DNA from 2 places in the Anaerofustis stercorihominis DSM 17244 genome. Region 2 is predicted to be linked to the other one. Evidence: riboswitches for the same ligand, from Rfam matches in the RefSeq annotation. Region 2 holds a riboswitch; the other holds the start of a gene.

Region 1 (15,738 bases), on a different contig from region 2:
TATTTTATATGTTATAAGCTCCAAACTCAAAAGAAAAATGTAAAATAATAAAATTATTTTTACATTCAATAAAAGAAACATATTTAAGATACAAAAACGTATAAATAAACATAAGGAGGGAGAAATGAAAAAATATCTTTATGTTATTTTATCCAGTATCATCGTAATCGTAATTTTATTTGGAATGTGCTTTTATCTTTTGGTAACCACTTCATATGTGGATAGTTCATTATATATATTAGACGGGAAGACTGTTTGTATTGACCCGGGACACGGAGGACAGGACCCGGGAAAAGTAGGAACGTCAGTCAATGAAGATAAGATAAACTTAGCGATTTCAGAAGAATTAAGAAGTATTTTAATGACAATGGGCGCGAATGTGGTTATGACGAGGGACAGTGACAACGGACTATTTGAAGACGGCAGCATGACCTGGACCAAAAAAGGCGATATGAAAATGAGACGAGATATCATAAAAGAATCCAAGTGCGATATAATGATAAGTATACATATGAATGCACACAGTGATAACAGCAGGGGTGCACAGGTATTCTATTTAAAAGACCATGAGAAAAGTGAAAATCTCGCAAAACATATAAAAGAAGAACTCGACAATACATCAAAATATTCTAAACATAGACAAATAAAACCAAGAGATGATTTATATATCCTTAAAAATGATAATACTCCAAGCGTAATAGTGGAATGCGGTTTTTTAAGCGAACCAAACGAAGAAAAATTGTTGAACGACCATGATTATCAAGTTCAGCTAGCAAAATATATTTCTCTCGGAGCCGTAAAATATTTTTATGATATAAAATAAAGAGCATATCACTGCTCTTTATTTTATATTTGATATATTTTTTATTTTCGGACCTATTATAAATGCCATAACGGATTTTATTATATCGGCAGGTATATAAGGAATACATCCTATCATAAAAGCACTTATAACACTTATGTTACTTTGAAACGATAGCCATAAACTTCCGAATATATAACATGCTGAATTCCCAAGTATAAATCCTAAAATAACAAATCCTTTATTACACTCATACTTATCTATAAAATATCCGAGTATTAAAGTCAAGAAAATAAATCCTAACAAATAACCTCCCGTAGGACCTATGAGCCTATTCACACCTCCCATAAATCCTGAAAAGACAGGCAGTCCTATAGAACCGATCAGAATATATACTAGCACTGATATCAAAGCATATTTATATCCCAACGCATAAACCGCAAAATAAATCCCGAGTTGAGCTAAAGATATTGGTACGGGGCTTATAGGTATGGGTACGGATACAGGTCCTATAATACACATTACAGCCGTACATAATGCTATTTTAGTAAGAGTGCGGGTTTTTAAATGTATTTTACTTCCCACTTTATATCTATCAGCCTTTCAAATAATATTCATTAGTCATTATATATCAAAAACTAACTTTTTCATAACAACAAAAAAACAACTTATAAAAAGTTGCTATTTTATTTATTAAGCAAATAATTCGCTGTATTCTCATCTGTTACCAAGTTATTTATATATTTATTTTTTAATGCCAAATATATCGCAAACATTTTATTTTCTCCTCCCGCAACGGCAGCTCTTATAGGAACTTTTTTAAAACATTTAGGACTTATTCCGACAATCCTGTCCAATATCTCCAAATCTTCTTCTTTTCCCTCCCTGTTTAAGAATAAAGAAGAAACGATATCACAGCAAATATCTCTGTCTTTAAGTTCTTTAAGATCTTCATCTTTAAAATATCCTGATTTATGTATAGTAGCATTTTCATCTGCCGGATTACCCAGAGAGGTTATTACACAGTCAAGCTTTCTATACATATCAAAAACTTCTTTTATTGAACCTTCATTTATGATTATCTCTTTAAACTTCTTATTATCCACTATGGAAGGAGCAAGAAGCACCATAGACTTACTGCCGTATACTTCGCTTACTCTGGCTGTTATTTGATTTGAGTGCATTTCAATGGATACATTGCCGTACCCGCCGAGAAGAGACACGAAAGTTTTCTCAGGATATTTGATATCACTTTCAATATTCAAATTACTTAAAGTTTTTCCCCAGCCTATACCTATATTATTATTATTTCTAACGAATTCATCCAATACTTCACCCGCACCGTCTGCAAGAGAGCGAACAAGCTTTTTTGTTTCTTTAAAGAAAGGAACTATTTTAAAATCAGCATAAGGATATTTTTTCTTAAGGGCCTCTTCCAAATTACTGAGCGGTGTGAATTCTTTTATCTTTATTTCTACAATTCCTTCTTCTATACATCTTTTTAAAGCTCGGGAAATCCCTATTCTTGAAATGCCCAAATTATCTCCTATTTGTTTTTGAGTAAGACCTTCCAAATAGTACATTTTCGCTATTTTTGATAGTGTATTATTATCCAGCATAATTTTCTCCTAAATTTAATAAAAACTAGTTGACATCTTTATTTTTTTATTATATAATACGGTTGAAATTGAACATATGAACTTACATAATGTTCATATGAACATGAATAAATAATAACATTACTATTTATGTTTGTCAAGTTAAATCACACTTTCAAAGTATTTAGGAGGAAAATAATGGAAGGTAAAATGAAAGCTGGTAGACTTCACGCTATCAATGATATAAGATGTGATGAAGTAGATATACCACAAATAAAGGATGACGAAGTACTACTTAAAGTTTATTGTGCCGGTATATGCGGTTCCGATTTAGGAAGAGTATTTTCAACAGGTACATATTCTTTCCCAACTACATTAGGTCATGAATTCGGCGGAGAAATCGTTGAAATCGGTAAAGGCGTAAAAGATCTTGATTTAAGAGAAGAACTTAAAATAGGTCAAAGAGTAGATGTTAATCCAATGACAGGCTGCGGAAAATGTAAAGACTGTTTAAACGGAAACATCAACTTATGTGATACATATGGTTACACAGGTTCAAGAAGTGACGGAGGCTTCGGACAATATGTTGCTGTAAAAGCTACACAGTGTTATGTATGCCCGGATGACTTCAGCTGGGATATGATTTGTCAAATCGACCCTGCTGTTATCTCTTTACACGGTGCTCTCAGAGCAGGTATAAAAGTAAATGACGCAGTAGTAGTATTCGGTACAGGTCCTGTTGGATATTATATGGTACAATGGGCTAACATCTGCGGAGCCAGAATGGTAATAGCGGTAGATATCAAAGACGAAAAACTTGACTTAATCAAAAAAGTAGGTGCTACATATACAATCAACTCAATGGGAATGACAAATGAAGAAGTTGTTGCCAAAATCAAAGAATATGCTGGAGAAGAAGGTCCTGAAGTATGTATAGAAGCTGCAGGTTCTCCTATAACATTCAACCAAGCATTACAATGCTTAAAGAAACATGGTACATTCACATGTATAGGAACACCTCACGGAGATGTTAATATATTAGATAAATCTTATGATAAATGTATCTTAAGAAAAGAACTTACAATAAAAGGTTCTTGGTGTTATAACTTCACACCTGAATATGAAGAATTCTGTGCAACAATCGATGCAGCTAAAAAAGGTTTATTAGACCTAACATCTATAATCTCTCACAGATTCAGCGTAGACGAAGTAAAAGACGCATTTGATTTAATCGAAAGAAAAGAATTCTTTAATAAGATCGTAATCACACAAGACGGTTATGAACCGGGCAAATAGTTTTTAATTAAAATTTAAATATAAAAAATTCAAGGAGAAAATTAAAATGATAACAAAATATGAATTAGCAAGAGCAAACGACCACTCTTTATTAAAACCACAATTAACTTATGATGAAGTAAGAAAAGGTATCCAATTCGCTAAAGAATGGAAATGCAGAACTGTATGTGTTACTCCAAGCAGAGTAAAAATGGCTTATGAAATCCTTAAAGGTTCTGAAACAGCAGTATGTGCATGTGTTGGTTTCCCAAACGGTGCAGAATTAACAGAATCAAAAGTTGCAGATACTCAAAGAGTATACAACATGGGTGCTACAGAAGTTGATATCGTACTTAACGTTTCAGCTATGAAATCAGGAGACTATGACACAGTTTATAATGACGTATACGAAGTAGTAAACGCTTCTCCTGCTAACATCAAGGTTATCTTAGAAAACTGTCTTTTAACAAAAGAAGAAATCGCCAAAGCTTCAAGAATTTGTTCTGACGCAGGTGCAGGTTTCGTTAAAACATCAACAGGATTCTCTTCAGGCGGAGCAACACTTGAAGATGTAGCTATAATGAAAGAAAACATTGATACAACAAGAGTACAAATCAAAGCAGCCGGCGGTATTGCTAATGTAGCAGATGCTGAAGCTTTCTTGAAAGCAGGCTGTTCTAGACTTGGTATTTCAAAAACACAAGCTATGTTTGATGAAATCGACGCAGCAAGCAAATAATTAAATCAATATGAAACCAAATAAAAAAGAACCTAATTTTAGGTTCTTTTTTATTTATTTTAAATAGAAATGAATTACATAGAAGAGAATATATATAATAATAAAGAGTTTATAGATTTACTCGAACAAAAATTAAGTAAAGAAGATTTAATTAAACTTAAAAGTTCAATAAATACGCTTCTTGAAGTCCTAACTAATATAAAATAAAAAAAGAAAGATATTATCCTTCTTCATACTTATAATGAAAACAAATCATTCAAAGCTTCGCTCATAGTAGGATGAGTAAACACCTGATTTTTAAGAATAGTATAATCCGCACCCAGATCCATTGCCAATTTTACTATATTTATCATTTCATATGACTCCTCACAGAGTAACATCGTACCGAGAATCCTATTGGTTTTATTATCTATTATAGCCTTTAAAATACCGTACGGTTTCTTAAGCACTTGTGCCTTTGGTATTGCACCTACCGGTAATTTTAGAACTTTTATGTCATAACCTTGTTCTAAGGCTTCTCTTTCATTTAAACCTACTCGCGATAACGGAGTGTTCATAAATACGCTGTAAGGAACATTTTCTCTTTTACTTAGGTTATATTTATTTTTATTTTCAAGTCCGCTTACTATTATTCTATAATCATCCAAAGAAACATATGTAAATTGAAGCCCTCCGTTAACATCTCCCATTGCCCAAATATTATTGTTTGAAGTCCTTAAATTATTATCAACGACTATCCCGCCTCGTTTATCTACCTCTACACCCGCAGCTTCTAAATTTAAATCACCTGTATTAGCTTTTCTACCCGTAGCAACTAATATAGCATCTGCCTTGTCATTAAACTCTTTTCCTTTATGACTATATGAAACGATACCGTCCTTAGTAAATTTTTTTATTTTCGCACCGAGTTTTATTTCCATTCCTTGATTTTCGAGCAATGATTTTACTTCATCAGCAATATCTTCGTCTTCTCTTGGAATGAATTTATCACCGTCTTGAATAACAGTTACATTACTTCCAAAGTTTGAATACATAGAAGCAAATTCAAGACCGATATATCCGCCCCCTATTATAATAAGTCTATTGGGCAAAGTATCAAGTTCCATTAATGTATCACTGAAATATACATATGGGTTATTTTCAATTCCTTCTATTTTAGGGATTACAGATGTCGAACCGGTATTTATATATATTTTATCTGCATGTAATAATTCTTCGCTATCTTTATATGTTATTTTAACAATATTTTTATCTTCAAAACTTGCTTTTGCATTAATGACATCAACATTATCCAAATTATTCAATTTATCATAATTTTTACCTCTAAGCATTTCGGTTAAGTTTCTTTTTTCTTCGATTGCTTTTTTGTATAATTTACTTTTTTCATCAAAAGAAATATCTCCCATTTGTGCTGTTTTTGATGCATTTTTAACAAGGGATTTAGAAGGTATACATCCCACGTTTATACAAGTCCCGCCATACATTTTATTTGACTTTTCTATTACGGCAACTTTTTCACCTTTCTTAGCCAAATATCCTGCTAAAGTTTTTCCGCCTTTACCAAATCCAATAATTATATCATCATATTTTTTCATTTCTATTCTCCATTTTTAAATATTTTACTGTCTATATCCTTTATGGTTATTTTATTTAATTCTTCTTTACATACCTCATCTAATCTTTCATACACTCCGTCCATAATATCACCCATACCGGATGCTATCAGACATTCCATATTTACATTTCCGGAACGCCAAGATATATCTACCACCTTGTTTCCTATTGCCTCATAAACGTCTAATAAGGTGATATTAGCCGCATTGAGTACAAAACTATACCCTCCCTTTACAGAACCTTCTCTTGTCTTTACCAGTCCTGCCTTTTTAAGTTTAGAAAGGATTTTTCTTGCTCTTGCGGGATTTATACAAATATTCTCAGATATTTCTTCACTTGTCTTAAATTCTTTATAATGATGATTTAAAAAAACCAATGCATGAACCGAAACCGAAAATTCACTATTCATAAATTACCTCCTAAAATTATTTCTCTATTTCATAAGGCCAGTCAATTATCCCGCCGAAATCATATATATTTTTATATCCTATGTCAACTAACTTCATTGAAGCATCTTTACTTCTCCTACCCGACCTGCAGTACACTAAAATAGTTTTATCTAAGTCCGGGATTTCTTTTAATACCATATTATTGATAGTTTCATTTGGAACTAATACCGAATTCTTTATATGCCCGCCTTTATATTCATCTTCTCTTCTTACATCTAAAATAATTACATTACCTTGCTCCATCATTTCTTTTGCTTCTAAAGCAGAAATTTTATGATAAGCACTTTTATTTTCTTCTTTAGGGATAAAATATTTAAAACTGATAAACAAAATAATAACAATCCCCACTATAATCAATATATTTTTCACTATATCCTCCTTATGTAACAATACATGTTACAGTTTCATTAATGTAATTATAATGGTTACAGATATATTTGTCAATATAAAATAAAAAAGAGAGGAAATAAATTTCCTCTCTACAAATAATAACTGCTTAAACAGTTATTTTAATTCAGATTTGTACAATTCTTCCATTTCATCACAACTGAAAAACTCGTCCATTTTCATATCCAGTGCCCTTGATAAACTGTATATAACACCTATACCGGGATTTTGACTCTTTCCATCAAATAAACTATATACAGTCGTCGGAGGAATTCCCGAACTTTCCGCAAGGCTGTGAATTGAGATTTTCCTCTCTTCACTTATTCTTATTATTCTTTTTGTTATGGCACTAATGAGACTAGTATCACTTTTATATATTGCGTGCATTTTATTTTCTCCTTTAAAATTAAAATTGTCAAAGGGATTTTTATCCCTCTGACAAACAAACCTTTGAACATTCTATTTAAAACCTTTTTCTAAATTGATAAATAGTTCAGAATCAAAAAAATCTTTTATATCCATATCCAAACTATCACAAATCATTTTAATAGTTTTAAAACTTGGATTACCGCATTTACCGTCAAACATACTATAAACCGTAGTAGGCGGAATTGCCGACATATTCGCAAGTTTATTAATAGATAGTCCTCTTTCGTCACATAATTCAACGATCCTTCTATTTAGTGAGTCTCTTAATTGCATTTTTACACCTCCTTTTCTAATTATTTTCATAGATAAAAACCCAAATATTTTTTACTCTATCACCTCCTTTCAAGTTTAGTGGCACAAAGTAGTATCTGCATATAAAAATAACTATTAAATATTTACTTAAATTTTTGTAATAAAAAAGGACGCGTAAATACACATCCCAAATCAATAAAAATATAAATAAATATATTTAGAACACAAAAGGAAACAAACATATACTTTCTCCCATACTTTAATGTCAATATTCTATATCAGATAACTATGCCCACTTATATATTTTACCAATTTCATCCATTAAGTCTACATAATTTAAAATAATTTTATTTATAATGTAATTATATTGACATAAAATAAAAATATATTATAATAAAGGAGAACAATCTTCAGGGTTGGGTGCAATTCCCTACCGGCAGTTAAAGTCTGCGAGCGCAAGCTGAAAAGGTGAAATTCCTTTACCGACGGTAAAGTCCGGATGAGAGAGGATACATAAAGTATTTTTTTAGTAATTTCCTGAAGGGTAATTACTATTTTTTTATGTATACCTTAAATTTAGGAGGTATAGAAAAAATGAAAGACACTAGAAGACTTGTAACAGTATCAATGCTTATTGCATTATCAATAGTACTTATGTTAATCATAAGATTCCCTATTATGCCATCGGCAGCATGGCTTGAGTATGAACCGATGGATATCCCATTATTGATTGCAGGACTGCAATTCGGACCTGTAGTAGGGATCCTAGCAGTCATTATCTCAAGTTCGATCCAAGCTATGACTGTAAGCGCTATGAACGGCTGGGTAGGAGCACTTATGCATATTATTTCAAGCAGCGCTTTGGTTGGAGTAACCGCACTCGTATATAGAAAGAATAAAACAAAAAAAGGTGCAATGATAGGTTTGATTTTGGGAGCATTATCAATGGTAATAGTAATGATCCCGGCAAATCTGCTTATCACAACCAATTTTTACGGAATGCCTATGGATGCGGTAATAGCTTCCCTTCCCGTAGCTGTAATTCCATTTAACTTACTTAAAGCAGGTATCAATTGTTTAGTAACATTTATTATTTATAAACCCATCAGTAATTTTATCCACAAACAAAATGACAGGGATATGATAAAAGTGACTAAATAATATATACAATTCTTTACTTAATAAATCCTTAGACCTTCTTTACGAAGGTCTTATTTTTTATATATCCATCTGAAGTGGCCGCTGATATCATTATACCTATATCTTGCATACACTTCCTTTTTCTCAAACTTACTTTGATGTATTATAAGTATTTCTCCGTTTTTAGTTCTCTTATCCGATACTATCCCTATATGGCTATCTGAAAATGTTATTATATCCCCGGGCTGCCACTGGTCTACTTTTGTTATATCTGTTGTAAGAGAAAGTGCGTTCTTTCTAAAAAATACTAATAAATTCGGTACTCTTCTAAAATCGATATTAGGGTCTGGAGAACCATCAACTCTATAATAATCTTTTGTATTATTTTTAATATCCTTATCGACCAAATCTTTTAAATCATATCCCGCTTTTTTAAAAGCATACCATATCACATCGGTACATACACCCTCGCCTTTCGGAGGATATCCGTCTTTATAATATGCACTTTTATATTGGGGTTTTGTCATTACATACTCCCTGGCACCGAGCATTATATCCTTATAATCATCTATTCCGTCCTTATCTTTATCAATACCCGACTTTATCTCTTTTATACCAAGCTCTTTTAAAGTATACGATTTAGTTGGTATATATCCGAAATACTTAAGGGCATATAATATCATGACAGCAAATATCAATGTTATTAAAATCAAAAATCTCTTCTTATTCATAATTCCCTCTTTTCATACAAAAAAACAGCTCCCCTAATAGAGAACTGCCTTTTTGGAAAAACTACTCTTCAACTTCATTTTCCAATTCCTGTAATTTTTCTTCATAAGCTTTTAAAACCTTATTTTGAATATCGACTCTGGTTTCAAGGTTTATAGGATGTGCAATATCTTTGAATTCCCCATTAGGCATCTTTCTGCTCGGCATAGCAATAAATATACCATTATCCCCTTCAATAATTTTGATGTCATGAATAACAAACTGATCGTCAAATGTTACTGATACAATTGCTTTCATCTTACCTTCATCATATGTCTTCCTTACCCTAATGTCTGTTATTTGCATTATACGTTTCCTCCCTTTAATCTGTTATAAACATTATACATCATAAATTTTGTAATTGCAACAACGATTACATAGGCTATACATAAGGGATTTAGAGCTTCTTTAATAGTTATATTTTTAAATTGAAAGCATATATTTTATTAGTATATTTAACTATAATTATATACAATAAAATACATATTGTAAAAATAATAAAAACATAGTAAAATGTATATTATATTTATTTAAGATAAAATTATACGGCGGTGAATTAATTATGAATATAGATTTAGAGAATATAAAAAAAATATATTTTATAGGAATTGGCGGAACCAGCATGTCGGGTCTTGCACTCATGTCCAAAATTAACGGAAAAGATGTTTTAGGTTCAGACATGAGACCTTGTGTATACACAGAAAAATTGGAAAAAAATGAAATTAAAGTAATTATAGGGCATAATAAAGAAAATATAACTGATGATATTGATCTAATCGTATATTCAGCAGCGATAAGAGAAAATAACCCTGAAAGAGTAGAAGGAAAAAATAAAGGTATATTAGAGCTTGAACGTTCTGTTTTTCTCGGCCTCATCAGCAGATATTATAAAAGAACTATCGCGGTAAGCGGAACACATGGGAAAACAACGACATCGTCATTAATGTCTTTGGTTTTTTTGAATGCAGATTTAGACCCTTCTATATCCATAGGAGGAACGCTTAAAAAGATAAACGGGAACTCAAGAGTCGGTGACAGTGATTATTTCGTTATAGAGGCATGTGAATTTGTGGATAGTTTTTTGCACTCAAGACACTTCGTAGGAACAATCCAAAATATAGAAAAAGACCATTTAGACTACTTTACAGGCGGCATCGAACAGATAAAAGAATCTTTTAGAAAATTTGCGGAAATAACACCAAAAGACGGTATGCTTGTTGTAAACGGAGATGATGAAAATGTTTTAGACATACTTGACGGTTTAGAATGTAAAATCGTAAAAGCAGGCCTATCCGACAGCAATGATTTTGTAGCTAAAAATATAACTTATGATAAATTCGGAAATCCAAATTTCGATGTTTATAAGGGCGGAGAATTCTATCATAAGTTCGAACTAAATATCCCTGGTGAACATAATGTTTTAAATGCTTTAAGCGTAGTAGCGGTATCCGATTTCTTTATGATAGATAAGGAAGTAATAAATGACAGTTTCAAAGAGTTTACCGGAGCCAAAAGAAGATTTGAAAAAAGAGGTATAGTTAATGACATTACCGTTATTGAAGACTATGCCCATCACCCAACAGAACTAAAGGTTACCATTGATGCTTGTAAAAACTACGAACATAATAAGTTGTTTGTAATATTCCAGCCACATACTTACTCCAGGACATTCCTTTTATTTGATGAGTTTGTAGAAGCAATGAAAGGTGCGGACGAACTGATTTTAAATGATATTTATTCTGACAGAGAAGATAACGAATGGAATATTTATTCTGAGGATATAGCCAACAAAGTAATAGAAAAATACAATATACCTTCAAGGGTAATAAGTGAATTTAGTGATATAAGAGATTATGTAGTAAATAATGCAAAACCGGGTGATTTTGTTCTTGTTGCAGGCAGCCAGTCAATAAATCAAGTAGCATATGATATAGTGGAAAAATTAAAAGAAGTTTATAAATAAATTATTAAGATGTACATTAATGTACATCTTTTTTTATTTTTGATATAATATTCATAATAAACGGTGGAAGGTATTATATGAAAGAAGAAAACATAAAAAGATGCAAATGGGTAGATTTGAATTCTGAAATTTATATCGATTATCACGATAACGAGTGGGGCGTACCTACATATGATGATAAAGAGCTATTTGAAATGCTTATCCTTGAGGGATTTCAGGCAGGTCTGTCATGGATAACGATACTAAAAAAGAGAGAAGCATTTAGAAAAGCTTTTGACGATTTTGATGTAATAACAGTTTCTAAATACGATGAAAATAAAATAGATGAATTATTAAATAACAAAGATATAGTTAGAAATAAGAATAAAATAAATGCAGCAATAAACAATGCAAAAATATTTATAAAGATACAAAATGAATTCGGAAGTTTCAAGGATTATATATGGGGCTTTACAAATGGTAAAATCATAAAAAACATCGATGATAATATGCCGACCCATAATGAATTATCCGATACCATATCAAAAGATTTAAAACAACGCGGAATGAAATATGTGGGAACTATCATTATTTACTCCTACCTTCAATCCATCGGAATAATAAATGACCATGAAAAAAACTGTTTCAGATATTAAGAGAGGTTTTTATTATGAAAATAAGAAAACATTATATTTTTAAAGGTAGAGTACAAGCCGTAGGATTTAGATACACCGCTTATAAAGAAGCCAGAAAACTTAGTCTGACAGGATTTGTTAAAAACTTAAATAACGGAAATGTCGAAGCTGAATTTCAGGGCGAAGCACATCTTATAGACGAAGTTATTAAAAAATTAAAATATGACCGTTTTATCTATATTGCTTCTATGAAAGTAGATAATATTGATGTTATAGAAAATGAAACATCTTTTGAAGTTTTATATTAAATAAAAAATAGCACTTGCTATATAGTGCTATTTTTATTTTTTTGTTATTTAACACATCTTTTACAAGGTAAATACCCGGCTTTCTTTGCCTTACCTAAGGTTGTTTTCTTTGGAGATTTTAAACATGTTTTACTGTAATGATAACAAGTACTTTTTCTATTGGAAATATATACTGTCAAATGGGACTTGCTTAAAACTTTTATTTTATACTTTAAAGTGATTCCGTTTGCCTTCACTTTAATTGTTGTCGTTCCTGCCTTCTTACCGGTAACAATACCTTTACTGTTAACCGTCGCTATTCTTTTATTTGAAGATACAAATTTTATTTTATTCTTTGGACTGCATTTTGCTTTTATCTTTGCTTTCTTACCTGCAATTATTTTCCCGGTCTTCTTAAATAATTTAAGTTTAGATTGTTTAACGGTAATCGGAACTTTTACTTTTCTTCCGAGAGAAGAATAAACTAAAATATACGTCTTTCCTGCTCTTCTTGCTTTAATTGTTCCTTTTGAACTTACAGTTACGATTTTATTATTATAAGATTTAAACTTAACATATGAAGACGGCTTTGCACTTCCTTTTATACTCGTACCAAAACTTGTATATAAACTTATTTTCTTCTTGGATACCGACAATATCGGTGCTTTTACAGTAACGAGACATTTAGCGATTTTACCCGAAGTCGACTTTGCGTAAACATAACACTTACCTACTTTCTTACCGGTTATGACACCGGAAGAAGAAACTACAGCAATCTTTGTATTACTGCTGGAAAATGTGATTTTATCTGTAGAATAATCGGGAGTTAAACTTGCCTTAATTGTTTTCTTTTCAGAAAGATACATACTAGCAGATGAAGTAACACTAATACCTGTGCTTGGACACTCTGCCTTTTCCTTTGTAACATTAATTCCTTTATCATCAATAGTGACTAAAACACTTCCGTCCCTGTCTGTACGATAAATTTTAGAACCCACTTTTGTTAAATTGTTTATAGTCTCTTTTGTGGGATGTCCGTAACTATTCTTACCTACACCGATGATTGAGAAAGTCGGTTTGACTTTATTCAAAAAGGGAATTGAACTTGAAGTCTTAGCCCCATGATGAGCTACTTTGAGTACATCATAATGTTTGACTAAATTTTCATTTAATAAAATATTTTCTACACTGCTGGTCATATCACCTGTAAGAAGTAAATTTCTGCCTAAATAACTTACATCTAAAACAAGGCTGGCATCATTACCGGCTAAATCCGTCTCACCATATAGAACTTTGTTCTTTATTTCACCTACATTAAAAGCATAATCGGTTTTGACTTTGATAACATCTATGTTTTTATCTTCAAGTAATTTCATCAATTTGCCGTAAGTTTCTTTTGCCTCGGCATTTTCGCCTTCCATAACTGAAGAAATCATTACACCATTCTCGATATTTCCAAAGTGTTCAACGATTTTTATAGCACCGCCCATATGATCTATATCAGGATGAGTGATCACAAGCCTGTCTATTTTACTTACTTTTATTTTATTTAAATAGTTTATTACTTTATCTCCGCCAAGAGAATTACCGGTATCAACGAGCATATTTTCCGAGTTATTTTTAATAAAAATACTGTCGCCCTGACCTACATCAATGAAATGAGCTTTTAAAGAATTATCGTTTTGGGATAATGTTTGTGCCGACACAGAAGGTATTAGTATTAAAAATAAAATCAATATAGTCAATATAACGCTGAATATTTTATTTCTGAATTTCATAATCGTTTCCCTCATTGGTTTTTCGTAATAAAAAAGAGTGGATAAAATATCCACTCAAATTATACAATAATATTTTAATTAATAATTACTATTTTTCGTAAGTATAATATTCTGCACCTTTTTCTTCAAATTCCATTATAGCAGAAGTTGTTAATGGATGATAAATAAGTTGTTCAAATAAGTCACAGCTGATTGTAGCGGCATGAGAACCAACCATAGCTACATTGTATACTTGCTGTGTATTTTTAAAGCTTGCAGCTAAAACTTTTGTATCTTTACCATACATTTCGAATAGGTTTACGATATCACCTACAACACCAATACCGTCAGAAGAGAAGTTATCGATTCTGTTTACGTATGGAGCTACATAGTCAGCACCTGCTGTTGAAGCAAGCAGTGCTTGCTGAGCCGTAAAGATAGCTGTAGCAGTTACGTTAAAGCCTAATTCTTTTAGTACGCTTATAGACTTAAGTCCTTCACCTGTTACCGGAACTTTTACAAAGAAGTTTCCGCCTACTGCATCTCTTAGTCTGATAGCCTCTTTTACTATTTCATCACAAGTTGATTCTAAAACTTGAGCATGAAGTTCAAGGTCGGGACCGATCACGTCTCTGATCGCTTTTATTTTTTTATAAACATTTTCTCCGTTTGCAGCAATAATACTTGGATTGGTTGTTACCCCATGAATTGGAAAATATTGTGTAATAGTTTTGATACTTTCAATATTAGCATCATCAATTAAATATAACATATGTAATTTCTCCTTACTTTTTATAACACTTGTTTTTATGATAAGTGCATTATATATTATACTTTAATTAATTACAAGTAGTTTCGTGTAAAAAAAGAAAAAAAGGTTATGAAAATATAAGTAAATTTTCAAAAGGTAATTATGTTTACCCTATTGTAACCTTTACATTTATATAAATATTATAAAGATTATAATGTTGTCATAGTACTGCTTTGTGAATTTTTAATTTGATTTATTTTTTATGGTTTTAAAATGAAAGCAAATGTTCCGTCAGATTATTTATTATAAAATTTAACTTTTTTATGTAACTTTTACATCATGACATAATGTATATATTGTTAAAACCAAAGATTTAATATATAATAAATATACTAAATTTAAATACAAAGGAAGTATTAAAATGGCTGAACTAATAGAGCTTAAAAACTTATTAGACGATATAGATAAAGAACTTTCGGATATTGCTGGTTCTATAAATATTAAATCATTAAAAGACGAGTTGGTTAAAAAAGAAACTCTTATGAATGATGAAAGCTTTTGGAACGAAAATGATAAAGCGAATAAAATACTTAAGGAAGTAAAATCATTAAAATCTCAAATAAATTCATATTCTTCTCTAGAATATAAAAAAGATGATATAAGTGTACTTGTGGAAATGCTACAGGAAGATTTTTCACAAAATGAAGCGGATAGTGCAATGGAAGAATTATTGGAACTTGAAAAAGAGCTTAAAGTTTTCACCATAGATACATTATTATCGGGAGAATATGATTCAAACAATGCAATATTATCAATTCATCCGGGTGCGGGAGGAACAGAAAGCCAGGATTGGGCTGAAATGCTGCTTAGGATGTTTATAAGATTTGCTGAAAAAAGAAAATTTAAAATAAAA
Region 2 (15,738 bases):
TGTACTAATTTTTGATAATATAAATCATTATAATTAAAACATACATTGGTTCAAAGTGTATATTATCCCTATTTTTGCTAAAACTAAAATTTAAAAGGAGGATTTTACATTGAGTAATTCAAAAATTGTTAATTTAAAGGCGAGAGAAATTCTTGATTCCAGAGCAAACCCTACAGTGGAAGTTGAAGTATGTTTGGAAAATGGAGTAAGTGCCATTGCAAGCGTACCTTCAGGGGCTTCGACAGGAGAATTTGAAGCCGTTGAACTTAGAGATAATGATGAAAGCAGATACTTAGGAAATGGCGTTTTAAAAGCGGTGGCTATAGTTAATAAAGATATCAGAGATATCCTTTTGGGAATGGACGTTACCGACCAGAAGGGGATTGATGAGGCTATGCTTGAACTTGACGGGACAGAAAATAAAGAAAAGCTCGGAGCAAATTCTATTTTGGGCGTTTCCCTTGCTTGTGCAAGAGCTGCAGCGAAGAGCCTAAATATACCGCTTTATGAATATATCGGTAAACTTGCGGGAGTAGGAGAACCTTGTGTGCTTCCCGTACCAATGATGAATATCTTAAACGGCGGTAAGCATGCGGATAATAACGTAGATATTCAGGAATTCATGATCGTTCCTCATGGTGCTTCATCATTTAAAGAAGCCTTGAGGATGGGAAGTGAGGTTTATCATAAATTAAAAGATATTTTAAAGCTTCAGAATTTATGTACTTCCGTAGGTGACGAAGGGGGATTCGCACCTAATCTTGAATGTGCGGAAGAGGTAATAATGCTTATATTAAAGGCGATAGAAAATGCAGGTTATAAAGCAGGTGAGGATATTTCTCTTGCATTAGACGTTGCGAGCAGTGAAATCTATGATAAAAATCAGGAATCGTATTTCTATGAAACCGAGAGCAGAAGATATGGTGAAATGACGACATATTATGAAGTCCTTACAACAAAATACCCAATAATTTCAATCGAAGACGGATTATTTGAAGATGACTTTGAACACTGGAAAGTTTTAACCCAAAAAATAGGAAATAAAGTTCAGCTCGTTGGAGATGATTTATTCGTTACAAACGAAAAAAGACTTAAAAAAGGAATTGAAATGGGAGCGGGAAATTCCATACTTGTAAAAGTAAATCAAATCGGTTCCCTTACAGAAACCTTTAATACAATGAAACTTGCCAGAGAACATGGTTATACAACTATCGTTTCTCACAGATCGGGTGAAACGGAAGATACTTTTATCGCGGATTTAGCCGTTGGATTTAATGCAGGACAAATCAAAACAGGGGCACCTTCCAGAACAGAGAGAGTTTGTAAATATAACAGACTCCTCAGAATAGAAGAAGAGCTTGGAGATAAAGCTAAATATATCGGCAGAGAAGCATTTACGAACTTAAAAAATTATGTTTAGTATAATTATAAAACAGCATAGTGTATCTGTGCTGTTTTTTTGTTTGTCAATTTGTTTTTATTTGAGGTTAAATTTTATTTTATATATAAGAAATAAAATAGCGAAGCTACAATGAATGTAATAGACATTTTAACTTTATAATGAGTCGAAACTTGGGATTTTAAGTTATTTATATAATTTCTAAAAGATAAGTCGGGATTATAGATAAAATAGAGTTTATTAATGTTGATTTTATTCACATTTTTACAATCAATTGATTTATATATTTGAAATTTAATAATATTATTTTTATCTTAAGATTTGTGGGATGTATTTAATATTAATAATTTTTACAAAGAAGGTAATATACTCATGTATAATGTATATCTTAGTCGTTAAATAACTATCTTTACGGTTATTATCTTAATGGTATATTTATTTAACGAAGTATTATTACGGTTAGAGAATTAATGATATATCTTGGATTATTTATTAATCATTTTATTAAGGTTAAAATGGTTATCAAATAATAAATAAAAATTTATATATGTTTCTCTCTAACTATATCCCTGTAAAATATTTACAACCAATAAAAAAAATTGTATAATATAAAAGTAATCGAAGATTTAGCTTGATCCTCCAGTTATCTAAATTTAGATTACATAAATTTAATACCTTAAGAAATTTATCTTCAGGGCAAGGTGCAATTCCTGACCGGCAGTAAAGTCTGCGAGCTAATGGCTGATATGGTGAAATTCCATAACCGACGGTAAAGTCCGGATGAAAGAAGATATGATAAGAAATCGCCCTGTTGTTTTAGTACTCAGGGCGTTTTTTAAATTCACCTCATATCTGTTTATAAGGAGAATTATGGAGAACATTACTGAAAAAACAACACAAAAGACAAGGTCAAACTTAAACGTAAGAGTCATGGTGGTTACCGCAATGTTAAGTGCGGTATCATTCCTTTTGGCATTTTTGGAAATCCCTATGCCGCTGTCTCCGTCATTTGCTATGATGGATCTATCCGATTTACCCGCTCTTATCGGCGCATTCGCTTTCGGTCCCGTAACGGGAGTAGTTATAGAGCTTATTAAAAACGGCCTTCAATTGTTCAGTACCAACACCGGAGGAATAGGAGAACTGGCAAACTTTTTGATGGGAGCGTCTTTTGTATTCACTGCGGGGATTATTTATAAAAGAAGAAAGACCAAGAAAACCGCTCTGATTGCTTGTATAGCCGCAAGCGTGGTCATGGCGGTAGTTGCGGGACTTCTTAACTATTTTGTGCTTCTTCCGATGTACAGCGTGTTCATGCCGATAGACCAGGTGATTGCTGCATTCGGAGAAATAATACCGTTTATAAAGACAAAACTGGAAGTGATTTTATTCAGCGCAATTCCCGCAAATATTATAAAGGGACTTATGATTTCGGTTTTTACAATGCTTATTTATAAAGGAGTAAGTCCTATACTCAAAGGAGAAAAATAATCAATGAAGGAAGCTAAAGATTACTTTAAATTTTTAGTAGAAGAAATACATTCCACTACTTTCGCAACGGTAGACGATAACGGACTGCCGGAAACCTGCGTAATAGATTTAATGCTTTGTGATGATGAAGCACTATATTTTCTTACCGCCAAAGGCAAAGGCTTTTATGACAGGCTTATCAAGAGGAAATTCGTTTCTTTGTCGGGAATGAAAGGACTTGATACCATGTCTACAAAAGCAGTGAGCGTGAAAGGAAAGGTTTGTTGTATAGGTAAAGAAAAACTGGATGAGATATTTGAAAAGAATACATATATAAATGAAATCTATACCAGCGAAGAGAGTAAAATGGCGCTCGCGGTATTTAAAATTTATCAGGGAGTCGGGGAATATGTAGATCTTTCCGTCAAACCCATGATAAAAAGGACATTTTCATTTGGAGGGGAAAATGTTGAAAAGAGAGGTTATGAAATAACCGATGATTGTTTCCTATGCGGAAAATGTATTAAAGTATGCTCATTTAATGCAATAGAAGAAGCTGAGGAAAAATATAAGATAACTGAAGATAATTGCTTGGAATGCGGGAACTGCTACAGTGTATGTCCCGCAGGAGCTGTAATAAAGTATTAATAAAAAAGACCGTCAAGCGGTCTTTTTTATTTTATGTTGATATCATCAGCTTTTCATCTATTTCTTTCTTTTTTGATTTATAGTATGTAAATCCTATCAAATCCGCCAATATCCATCCTATAGGCACACTTACCCATATCCCCATAACCCCTATGCTTGGTATTTTAGATAATGTATATGCGAGAAATACCCTGGTTCCCAGGGATACTACCGTCAGTATTACCGATATAAAAGGTTTTTCCACTGCTCTGAAAAATCCGTAGAGTAAGAAAAGACACCCTATCCCGAAATAAAAAGCTCCTTCTATCTTTAAATAATCGATACCATGATTTATGATTTCCGCTTTTGAAGGATCTACAAATATAAGCATAAATTGCTTTGCGAATATACAAACGATTAGAGATATTAAAAGACAGAATATAATAGTATATTTAACCGCACTTTTAATTCCTTCTTTTATTCTCTCTTTCTTTTTTGCTCCGTAGTTTTGGGCAATGAACGTGGAGAAAGCATTTCCGAAGTCCTGGACGGGCATGTATGCAAAAGAGTCTATTTTTACGGCTGCGGCAAATGCTGCCATGACGATGGTTCCAAAGGAATTTATAAGCCCTTGAACCATTAATATCCCGAAGTTCATTATAGACTGCTGTATACATGTAAGAAAGGAAAATTTGAATATATCCTTTATAATATCTCTTTCGAATTTTAATTTCCAGATATCGAACCTAAACTCGGGGAATTTGAAAAAAGTGTATAATGCTATCCCTATACCCGATACAAACTGGGATATAACCGTTGCCACAGCAGCCCCTTCGACACCCATGTCAAAAGATAAAACAAATATCAAATCAAGGACTATATTTAAAACCACAGATACTCCAAGATAAATAAGAGGTGACAGGGAATTCCCCACAGACCTTAGTACGGAAGAGTAGAAATTATATAAAAAAGTTGCGGTGATACCTAGAAATATTATCCATAAATAACTTTTCATCATTTGATAAATCGAAGAGGGGATATTTAAAAAATGCATTATCGGGTCTATAAATACAAATACTGCCATGTTTAAAATAATGGTAACAGAGAGTATTATAACAAAAGAAATCCCAATACTTTTCTTAAGTTTTGATATATCATTTTCTCCGTACCTGATGGAAAAAACAGCACCGCTGCCCATACATAGTCCCAGTAATATGGAAGTTAAAAAAATCATTAATGTATATGATGACCCTACAGCAGCCAGTGCATCGGGACCGATAAATTTCCCGACGATTATCGTATCCGCAATATTATAAATTTGCTGAAGAAGATTTCCTATTATCATTGGTACAGCAAACAACATCATTTTCTTTGTTATATTTCCGTTTGTTAAATCAATCAGCATAATAGTATCCCTTGAAGTCTTTTTTACTATGATATAAATTTATTTCATAAATGTCAATTAGACATAAATTATGGCTTAATAAGTATTAAATATTTTATGCATTACAAAACCTGTAATTTTTTAGGTATTTCTAAAGGTGATTTGATTATGTTGAAAAATGAAAATTTAAGAAATACAAAAAAATAATGAATTTTATACATAGTTATCTGATATATAAAAAGAATTAAGACATTACAAATAAGATTAAAAAATAAAATAATTCTTTGCAATTATGAAGATTTGATTTTATGTCAAAAATATATTGAAGAAAGTATCCCAAGTATGATAATTATAGTGCTATAAATGCAGACAAAACGACGGGAATCTCCTGTAATTATTATGATGCAATGGGTGTTCCTATAATCTTTATGGATAAATATAACCCTGTGCAGTTTGGAAATTACAGGACAAACTCATAGTGGTGATTTAAGTTCGAAGGTAGAGGCTTTAAGAACTCATAGACAATATCGGCATAGAGGACTTATAAATGGTAAAGAAAGAGTGTAACAAAAGAAAATCAGGAAAATAATTATATAATAATTTAAATATTGAATAATTAAATGAAAACCGAGATTTTGTCACATTAATCAAAGAATAGAACAAAATCTTTCAAAAAAATCAAAAATTTCTTTGTTTTAGCGGTTTCATATGATATAATATGAAACTGCAAGATTTATATTTAGGAGGATAAAATGACAACAGTATTATTAGTATTCATGGTAATCTCAAGCATTACACTAATAGGTAGCGTCCTTTTACAAGAAGGCTCTTCAGCCGGAATGGGAAGTGCTATTTCAGGTGGTGCGGAAGGATTATTCGGTAAAAAGAAAGCTCATGGCATGCAAGGTTTACTTAATAAAATAACTTTAGTATCAGCTGTAGTATTCTTTATTTCAATTTTTGTTTTTAACCTTCTAGCAAAATAACAAACAATATTTAAAATAACAATTTCGGAGGAAAAAAATGTTCAGTGTAGAAACTTTAAAGTTTTTTGCCCCTGTTGCGGGTATTATAGCGCTTTTATTTGCGTTATATCTTGCTTCTTCAATCAAAAAGGTTGATGAAGGAACTGACAGGATGAAAGAAATTTCATCTCACATTCACGAAGGTGCAATGGCATTCTTAACAAGCGAATATAAATATATAGTTGTATTTGCTGTAGTATTATTTGTAGTATTATTTGCTTTAATCGGATGGGAAACAGCTGTTTGTTTCGTTGTCGGTGCACTTTTCTCTGTTTTAGCGGGATTCTTTGGTATGCAGGTTGCTACTAAAGCTAACTCTAGAACAGCGGCACAAGCTAAAGATAAAGGCATGGGTGCTGCATTAAAAGTTGCTTTTAACGGCGGCAGCGTTATGGGTCTATGTGTTGTAGGTCTAGGTGCTCTCGGTGTAAGTATAGTTTACATGATTTTCGGTAATGTAAACATAATCACAGGTTTCGGACTCGGTGCTTCTTCTATCGCATTATTCGGTAGAGTTGGCGGTGGTATTTATACAAAAGCTGCTGACGTTGGTGCTGACCTTGTTGGTAAAGTTGAAGCCGGTATTCCCGAAGATGACCCTAGAAACCCTGCTGTTATCGCAGATAACGTAGGTGATAATGTAGGGGACGTTGCAGGTATGGGTTCTGACTTATTCGAATCTTACGTAGGTTCTATCATCTCAGCTATGACTCTTGGCGGATTATTACTTGGTTCCGTAGAATCAATCATGTTCCCTCTAGCTCTTGCTGCGGTTGGTATCATCTCTTCTATTATCGGTTCTTTATTCGTTAAAGGCGGAGAAAATTCCGACCCTCATAAAAGCTTAAACATGGGTACATATGTAAGCGGTATTTTAGTTTTGATTGCTGCTTATTTCTTAACAACAAGCTTACTTAACGATATTACATATTTCTATGCAATCATCTCAGGTCTTGCTTGTGGTATCTTAATCGGTAAAGTTACTGAAGTTTATACTTCTGACCAATATAAATCAGTAAAGAAAATTGCTCAGCAAAGTGAAACAGGTGCAGCTACCACTATCATCAGCGGTCTTGCCGTAGGTATGATGTCAACAGCTATTCCTATTATTTTAATCGTTGCTGCTATCTTACTTTCTTATAATTTAGCAACAGAAGGTTTATACGGTATCGCTCTTGCTGCTGTAGGTATGCTTTCAACAGCAGGTATGACTATCGCTGTAGATGCTTATGGTCCAATAGCCGATAATGCAGGCGGTATTGCTGAAATGGCAGAACTTGATGATTCTGTAAGAAACATTACTGATAAACTTGACAGTGTTGGTAACACAACAGCTGCTATCGGTAAAGGTTTCGCTATCGGTTCAGCTGCTCTAACTGCTTTAGCATTATTTGCTTCTTATTCAACAGCAGTTGGTATCAAAGCAATCGACTTACTTGATGTAAAAGTTATCGCCGGTTTATTCATCGGTGGTATGCTTCCTTATGTATTCTCTTCTTTAACAATGGAAGCTGTTGGTAATGCAGCTAACAAAATGATTGAAGAAGTTAGAAGACAATTCAGAGAAATTCCGGGTATCATGGAAGGTAAAGGCAAACCTGAATATTCTACATGTGTAGAAATTTCTACTCAAGCTGCCCTAAAAGAAATGATAATCCCAGGACTTCTTGCAGTTATCGTTCCACTAGCTGTAGGTTACTTCCTAGGCGCTACTGCTTTAGGCGGACTTCTTGCAGGTGCACTTGTAACAGGTGTATTAATGGCTATTCAAATGGCTAACTCAGGCGGTGCTTGGGATAATGCCAAGAAATACATCGAAGGCGGAGCTCACGGCGGAAAAGGCAGTGATGCACATGCTGCTGCGGTTGTAGGAGATACAGTAGGGGATCCATTCAAAGATACATCAGGTCCATCACTTAATATTTTGATTAAGTTAATGACTATCGTAGCTTTGGTATTTGCTCCACTATTTATGTAATAAATTATTAATAAAATAATACTGAATTTAAAAAGACCCTTTTTAAAAGGGTTCTTTTTTATTTAATTTAAATTAAATTTAAACTATCTGCATTCTTTGTTATTTTTGTTAGATTGGTTTTGATTATTTTGATTAGATTGATTTTGATTGTTTTTGTTAGATTGGTTTTGGTTATTTTGATTAGATTGATTTTGATTGTTTTTATTTTTATTACTCATTTTAATAATCTCCTTTTCTTAATTTTCTAATAATATTATTTCCTGAAATGAAAATTATATAGTAGGAAATTTTAGGTTATTTTTTGATTTTCAAAGATTATAACATGTCAAAACCTGTACTTTTTGGTTGAAATATGTTAATATACTATATATTAATTATATATATATTTTTTATTTTAATGTAACATATTTATTGATAATAATACGATTATAAGTCTTATTTGTTTTAAAATGAATTATCATTTAATATTAGATAATATGTAAAATTATAATATGTATAGAATTAATCAGTTAAGTTAATAATGAATTTAAAATTGTGGGGTAAAATATGAAAAATATGTCAGTAGTAATACCTGCATATAATGAAGAAAAATCTATTTGTAGGGTTGCTGAGACTATTAATGAAGTTTTAAATAAAGAAAATATTCCTTTTGATATAGTTTTTGTGAATGATGGGTCAAAAGATAGTACTTGGCAGGAAATTTGCAAATTATCTAAAGAAAAAAGTTATGTTAACGGTGTTTGTTTTTCTCGAAACTTCGGTAAAGAGTCTGCTATTTTTGCAGGTCTTCAATATGCAAAAGGAGATTGTGTTGTTGTAATGGATGCAGACTTACAGCATCCACCGGAAATTTTAATACAAATGTATAATTTATGGCTTCAAGGATATGAAGTAATTGAAGGTATAAAATCTTCCAGAGGTAAGGAAAGTTTAATTTATAAACTGGGTGCTAAATCTTTTTATAAAATTATTTCAAGCGCTACTGGGATAAATATGTCTACGTCTTCAGATTTTAAATTAATGGATAGAAAAGTTATAAATACCATTATTGAGCTTCCCGAAAGACATATGTTTTTCAGAGCTATTTCTTCATGGGTAGGATATAAAGCTACTTCTGTGGAGTTTGAAGTTCAGGAAAGATTTGAAGGGAAATCAAAATGGTCATTTTTATCTTTAGTGAAATACGCAATTAGAAATATTACATCATTTTCAACTGCACCAATGCAAATAGTTACAGGATGTGGCATAATTTTCTTCTTTTTTGCTATTATTATTGGAGTGCGAGCCATTTATCAATATATTGTCGGATCTGCTCTTGGTGGATTTACGACTGTTATTCTATTACTTTTAATAATAGGCGCAGTAACTATGCTTAGTCTTGGAATTATAGGATATTATATTTCGAAGATATATGAAGAGGTAAAGAGGAGACCTCGATATATTATTTCTAAAACAGCCGGTGAAAAAACAGAGAAATAATGGGAGGATATATGTTTGATAAAATTATAAATTTATACGAAAAATATAAAGGAATTATTTTATATGGTATTTTTGGTATACTCACTACAGTAATTAATTTTGTTTTATATTTTTTATTTGTAAATTTATTTAGTGTTAATTATCTTATAAGCAACTGTATCGCATGGATAGGGGCTGTTATTTTTGCGTTTTATACCAATAAAATTTATGTATTTGAGTCTAAAAATAATGAACTGGGTAATGTGTTTAAAGAATTTATACTGTTTACCGGTTCCAGAGCATTTACTTTTTTTATTGAGACATTACTATTATTTTTAGGTGTGGAACTTTTAAAACTAAATAATGGAATTGTTAAAATTGCAATTGCTGTTATTGTCGTTATATTAAATTACGTTTTTACTAAGTTCGTTTTTAAAAATAATATTCAAGATATAAAAATAGTTGGTAAAAAAACTGAGAAGAGAATTTGGTATAAAAATTATTATCTTATTTATACAATAATATTTATAATAGCATGCTTTATTATCTACTTGCCTTTTATTTTTGAAGGTAAATCTTTTTTTTATAATTATGATGGAGTAAGTCAACATTATAATTCACTGGTTTATTTTGGGAAGTATATTAGATCTATTATAAAAAATTTATTGTTAAATCATCAATTAATTATACCTATGTGGGATTTATCTGTAGGTTTTGGACAAGATATATTAACATCTTTAAATTATTATTCTATTGGAGATGTTCTGGATATACTATTTGTATTAACTCCAATTAAATTTTCATCATATATGTATGTTTTTTTGATTCTATTTAGGATGTTTTTGTCGGGTATTTGTTTTTCTTTATATTGTTTTAAAATGAAACAAAGTAAATATTCAACTTTAGTTGGAACTTTATGTTATGTTTTTTGTGGGTACGTAATATTTTCGTCTATAAGACATCCTTTTTTTATTAAATCCAATGTTATATTTACCATTAATTTTAATTTGGAATTGAAAATATTTTAAAAGGTAAAAACCCTATTTATTTATGGTAATGATTGGAATAAGTGCTATAAGTAACTTTTATTTTTTATATATGTTAACAATTGCTGTTGTATTTTATGCTATAGTTAGAGTTTTATATCTTTATAAAGATAAAGGCCTCTTTATAAAGATGTTTTTTAAATATCTTTTTGTTTTGGGAGGATATTACTTACTTAGTATTTTATTAGTGTCTGTTTTGTTTATTCCTGTAATTTATGGTTTTTTATATTGTTCCAGGATATCAAAGGATACTGGTGTGAATTTGTTATTATATCATTGTAATTATTACTTATCCTTTATATCTCAATTATTTCAGGTTAAAGAAGTAGGAAATTATCAATCATTTAATATTACTATTGTAACGTTTCTCAGTTGTATTATGTTGGTTAATTTACAAGATAAAATTAGTAAATATTTAAAATATATTTTATTTATTTTAATTATATCATCTTTTTTACCTATAATTGGTCTTGTTATGAATGGTGGAAGTTATATTTCAAATAGGTGGTCGTTTGTTTTTTCGTTTGTTGTTTCTTTTATAACTGTATTTATTTTTAATAATTTTAAAATTTATCTGTTGAAATACAAAAAGAGCATTATGAAAACTTCATGTATATACGGTTTTTTGATTTTAGTATCTTCAATTATTTTAATATTTATAACTAAAAAGAATGATGCAGAAAATCTTTTGCCATATTATTATTATTATATAAGTTTTGTATTTTTAAATATATCAATACTTCTAATATATATTGCATCTCAAAAATGTAAAAATAAGATTATTTATAATAATATAATTTTAATAATTGTCTTTTTAAATCTTTGTATTCCAGCTTATTTATATTTAAGTACTTCAGGCGGAAATTATGTGGATTCTTTTCTGAGTAGAGAGTATGCATATTCTACTTTAAAAGATAAAAATATCAAATATGTAAAAAAGAATGATCAAAGTATTTATAGAATAGGAATTTCAAATGTAGGCACTTCATCTAAATATACTTATAATTATGGTATGGCAAATAATATTCCAGGTACGTCTTCTTATTATTCCTTGATTAATAAAAATTTAACAGAGTTATATAATGAAACAGGAAATATAGGACTTAAAAACTTGTCAAATTTAACTGGTTTTAATAATAGGGAAGTATTTAATTCTTTGTTTGGTATAAAATATTATATTTTAGCTGAAAAAGAAAATAAATCAACTATCCCTTATGGTTATACGAAATTAAAAGAAAATGAATTAATTTATAAAAACAACAATGACCTTCCCTTATTTTATACTTATAATTCTTTCATAAGTAGAAAAGATTATGAACAATTGGAGTTGAATAAAAAAGAAAGTTCTATGTTACAAGGCGTTGTTTTGGATAATGAAATAAAATATAGAAAGACTAAATTAAAATTTAATGATGAAACTGTATTAAACAATGAAGATATTTATAATATTTTAAATAAAAATAATTCTATTATGATATCAAAAAATAAAATTATTGCTAAAGAAGATAATACGGAATTGAAAATACCTTTTAAAGGGGATGAAAATAATGAATATTACTTAATATTTAAATCTTTATCTTATAAAAATAATAATAATTCATTATTTCCTTCTTATTATACTGGTTCAAATGTTAAGATAAATTTTTCAAAAAGTAAAAGAGACGATAATATTGTTTCTCTTAAAACATCAAACCATCCAAATTATTTTGGAAAATTAAATTTATTATATAATTTAGGAAGATATGATAAAAAAAGTGATTGTATTTTAATAAAATTATCAAAAAAAGGTGAGTATTCATTTTCCGATATGAAGCTTGTTAGACAGTCTATGAATGATTTTAGTAATCATATCGATAAGTTAAAAGAGGACAAGTTAAATAAATTGACTATTGACGGTAACTATGTTGAAGCTAATATAACTACTAAAGAAGATAAAATAGGGGTTCTTGCAATACCGTACAGCCCCGGATGGAAAGCTTATGTTAATGGTCAAGAAACCGAAGTTCTTAGAGCCAATACAGCATTTATGGGAGTTAAACTTGAAAAAGGTAACAATAGTATAGTGTTTAAATATACAACACCGGGTCTTAGAGAAGGTGCAATTATTTCTTTAATAACAATACTTCTAACATTATTATATGTAAAATTTAAAAAGTATAAAATAAAAATAAGTTAACAAAAAAGAGAAGAAATATCTTCTCTTTTTTATTTATACATACGATTAATAATTTTATATTCTTGATAAAAAAACTTTACTATGGTAAAATAAATAAGTTAATTACAAAGGAAAAAAGAGGCATTTTATGAATAATATAGATTTAAAAAACAGAAGGAAAAAAGTTCTCGAGTATATGGAAAATAATTCAGCTGCGATAATTTTTTCCGGAGAATTAATAAAAAGCGAAAACGGTAATGATTATGAGTTTGAAGTAAACAGGGATTTTTATTATCTTACCGGGATTGATGAAGAAGATTCCATCCTTCTTTTGTATAAAGATAATGAACATACTGAAGAAAAACTTTTTATTCCGAAGAATAACGAAAAATCTTCAAAATGGACTGGGATCAAGTTAAGTGCTCCCGAAGCAATGGCGATAAGCGGTATCGAAAAAGTCTTATACCTTGAAGAATTTGAAAAATATATCAATGATATCGGAAACAGAGAAGACCTTCATAGGATTTATTCATTGATAGATGAAACAAACAGTGATGAAAATTATAATTTAAATCTCAGAATGTTTAAACAAATGTATAAAGTTTTTGATAACGTAGAATTTTATAATCTGAAGAGATGTTTAAATGAGCTTAGAGAAGTCAAGAACCAATATGAAGTAAAATGTATTTATGAAGGTGCAAAAAATTTAAAAACAGCTATAAACATGGCTATGAAAATAACAAAGCCAGGTATCAAAGAAGCTGAAATTGCAGCTACAATAGATTACGTATCCAGGAAAAACGGGGACACGATTCCTTTCCCTACTATAGTAGCAGGCGGTAAAAATGCGACTACCCTTCATTATATAAAATGTATAGACAAACTCAAAGAGGGGGATTTGGTCTTATTGGACTGCGGCAGCGGTGTAGATAAATACAGTGCCGACGTAAGCAGGACTTATCCCGTAAGCGGTAAATTTACAAAGCTTCAAAAAGTATTGTACGATTTGGTTTTAAGAGCCAATAAAGCCGTTATAGAAAATGTTAAGCCGGGAGTGACACTGTCAAAGTTAAATGATATAGTTATAGATATTTATGAAGACGGTCTTAGGGAGCTGGGAGTTATAAAAACGAGAGAAGAAGTCAATGATTATTATTATCACTTCGTATCTCATTTTATCGGACTTAACTGTCATGACCCTTTTGAAAAAGATAAACCGCTGGTTCCCGGTAATGTTATCACAGTTGAACCCGGACTTTATTTTGAAAAAGAAGGTATTGGGATTAGGATAGAAGATAATGTTCTTGTTACAAATGACGGATATGCTCTTTTAACAAAGGATATAATCAAAGAAGCAGAAGATATAGAAGCCTTTATGAATTAAACAAAGGAAAGTTGTTAACTGGGGTGTAGAAATGGATGAATTATTAACTCTCGGAGTATTTATTGCATGTGGTTTTATTGCCAGCAAGATTTGCGGAAAGTTCAGGCTTCCCGCCGTAACCGGATATTTATTGGCCGGGCTTATTCTGGGAGTATCGTTTTTTAGCGTAGTTCCGAAAGATATACTTACAGAGCTTAATTTCCTGCAGGATATAGCTCTTGGGTTTATAGCCTTTAATATAGGAGAGAGTTTCAATATAGATAAAATAAAAAGCCTTGGCGGGGGAGTAGTGCTTATAACCATCGTTCAGGCAAGTGTTACGATTATCGTTGTTACTCTCGGGGTATATTTAGCTACCTCTGATTTACCTTTATCAATAGTGTTTGGTGCACTTTCTGCCGCTACGGCTCCTGCCGCAACGGTAAATGTAATCAAACAGTATAAAGCTAAGGGGAAACTGACAAATACCATACTTACCGTTGTAGCACTCGATGATGCGGTTTGTTTGTTCCTTTTCAGTATTGCCTGTGCGGTTTCCGAATCGATGATAAACGGACATTTTAATATGTACAGTGCACTTATTTCGCCTCTTATAGAGATTGTATTATCTCTTGGTATAGGTGCCGTTATAGGTATAGCATTCTGTTTTGTTGAAAGGAAAATCAGAAGAGATAAGTCACAGGTACTGATTATAAGCTGTGCTTCGGTTCTTGTAGGAACTGGGCTCGGTATTTATTTTGAATTATCTTCAATTTTGATTTGTATGGCTGTAGGAAGTGTCATTGCAAACTACTGTTCAAGATATGACAGAGTATTTGCTTTGACCGAAGAAGCTGTAAATCCTATATATGTGATTTTCTTTGTTCTTGCAGGTTACAGCCTTGATTTAAAGGTCGTCCTCAGTCTTGGGCTTATAGGCTTGGCATTTGTCGTTTCAAGGTTTATAGGCAAGATACTGGGGGCATTCCTCGGGTGTGAAATGGCAAGGACCGATAAAGTTACAAGAAATTATCTCGGTATGGGTTTGATGCCTATGGCGGGAGTCGGCGTCGGACTGGCTGTTGCGGCTGCTCGTATGATGCCTGATTACGGCCCGTTATTTTTAAATATAATAATGGGTGCAACATTTATTTTTGAAATCACAGGTCCTATCCTTACGGCAAAAGGACTTAAAAAATCCGGTGATATTAGTATTAAATAATTTGGGAGAAATGTATGGAAAAATATTCATTAAACGAACTTAGAAAAATGTTTTTGGAATTCTATGAAAGCAAAGGACATTTAAGACTTGAAAGCTTTTCTTTGGTACCTCATAACGATAAAAGCTTGCTTCTTATAAATTCGGGAATGGCTCCTTTAAAACCATATTTTATAGGTGAAGAAGTTCCTCCGAAAAAAAGGGTAACTACATGTCAAAAGTGTATAAGAACACCTGATATAGACAATGTAGGTAAAACTGCCAGACATGGTACGTTCTTTGAAATGCTCGGTAATTTTTCATTCGGGGACTATTTTAAAAAAGAAGCCATAGCTTTTGCATGGGAGTTTTTAACTGAAAAAATCGGTTTAGATAAGGACAAGCTTTATGTTTCGGTTTATGAAAATGATGATGAAGCCGCTGAAATCTGGAAGAATGATATAGGTCTCACAGATAATAGGATAACCAGACTAGGTAAAGAAGATAACTTTTGGGAAATTGGTCTGGGACCATGCGGACCTTGCAGTGAGATATATGTAGACAGGGGAGAAGAATATGGCTGTGACCGCCCTACATGCGGTGTAGGCTGTGACTGTGACAGATATATGGAAGTT

What was found. Region 2 has a riboswitch for FMN ahead of ANASTE_RS02500 (ECF transporter S component). Riboswitches for the same ligand answer to the same signal wherever they lie in the genome.
Region 1: it holds a riboswitch for FMN, as region 2 does, so the genes downstream of both, ANASTE_RS08655 (ECF transporter S component) here and ANASTE_RS02500 (ECF transporter S component) in region 2, are expected to answer to the same signal.

What each region holds. Positions count from the first base shown of each region.
Region 1 covers NZ_DS560019.1:803,744-819,481, reverse strand. Annotated here, with positions in the region: gene ANASTE_RS08705 (N-acetylmuramoyl-L-alanine amidase) at 125-823, shown strand; gene ANASTE_RS08700 (biotin transporter BioY) at 842-1,387, opposite strand; gene ANASTE_RS08695 (sugar-binding transcriptional regulator) at 1,489-2,421, opposite strand; gene ANASTE_RS08690 (galactitol-1-phosphate 5-dehydrogenase) at 2,599-3,696, shown strand; gene deoC (deoxyribose-phosphate aldolase) at 3,743-4,414, shown strand; gene ANASTE_RS12120 (hypothetical protein) at 4,484-4,621, shown strand; gene ANASTE_RS08680 (FAD-dependent oxidoreductase) at 4,651-6,009, opposite strand; gene ANASTE_RS08675 (RrF2 family transcriptional regulator) at 6,012-6,437, opposite strand; gene ANASTE_RS08670 (rhodanese-like domain-containing protein) at 6,454-6,846, opposite strand; gene ANASTE_RS08665 (helix-turn-helix domain-containing protein) at 6,982-7,251, opposite strand; gene ANASTE_RS08660 (helix-turn-helix domain-containing protein) at 7,324-7,566, opposite strand; FMN riboswitch at 7,948-8,060, shown strand; gene ANASTE_RS08655 (ECF transporter S component) at 8,140-8,706, shown strand; gene ANASTE_RS08650 (DUF1287 domain-containing protein) at 8,757-9,416, opposite strand; gene spoVG (septation regulator SpoVG) at 9,478-9,759, opposite strand; gene murC (UDP-N-acetylmuramate--L-alanine ligase) at 10,016-11,416, shown strand; gene ANASTE_RS08635 (DNA-3-methyladenine glycosylase I) at 11,494-12,051, shown strand; gene ANASTE_RS08630 (acylphosphatase) at 12,066-12,338, shown strand; gene ANASTE_RS08625 (Ig-like domain-containing protein) at 12,383-14,095, opposite strand; gene ANASTE_RS08620 (transaldolase family protein) at 14,184-14,846, opposite strand; gene prfB (peptide chain release factor 2) at 15,247-15,738, shown strand, end outside.
Region 2 covers NZ_DS560015.1:498,408-514,145, reverse strand. Annotated here, with positions in the region: gene eno (phosphopyruvate hydratase) at 110-1,420, shown strand; FMN riboswitch at 2,083-2,195, shown strand; gene ANASTE_RS02500 (ECF transporter S component) at 2,270-2,890, shown strand; gene ANASTE_RS02495 (4Fe-4S binding protein) at 2,894-3,517, shown strand; gene ANASTE_RS02490 (MATE family efflux transporter) at 3,549-4,901, opposite strand; partial or broken gene ANASTE_RS12040 (adenine-specific methyltransferase EcoRI family protein) at 5,222-5,359, shown strand; gene secG (preprotein translocase subunit SecG) at 5,633-5,866, shown strand; gene ANASTE_RS02480 (sodium-translocating pyrophosphatase) at 5,904-7,883, shown strand; gene ANASTE_RS12290 (hypothetical protein) at 7,967-8,101, opposite strand; gene ANASTE_RS02475 (glycosyltransferase family 2 protein) at 8,430-9,362, shown strand; gene ANASTE_RS11220 (GtrA family protein) at 9,374-10,369, shown strand; partial or broken gene ANASTE_RS02465 (YfhO family protein) at 10,389-12,563, shown strand; gene ANASTE_RS02460 (aminopeptidase P family protein) at 12,691-13,926, shown strand; gene ANASTE_RS02455 (cation:proton antiporter) at 13,958-15,127, shown strand; gene alaS (alanine--tRNA ligase) at 15,142-15,738, shown strand, end outside.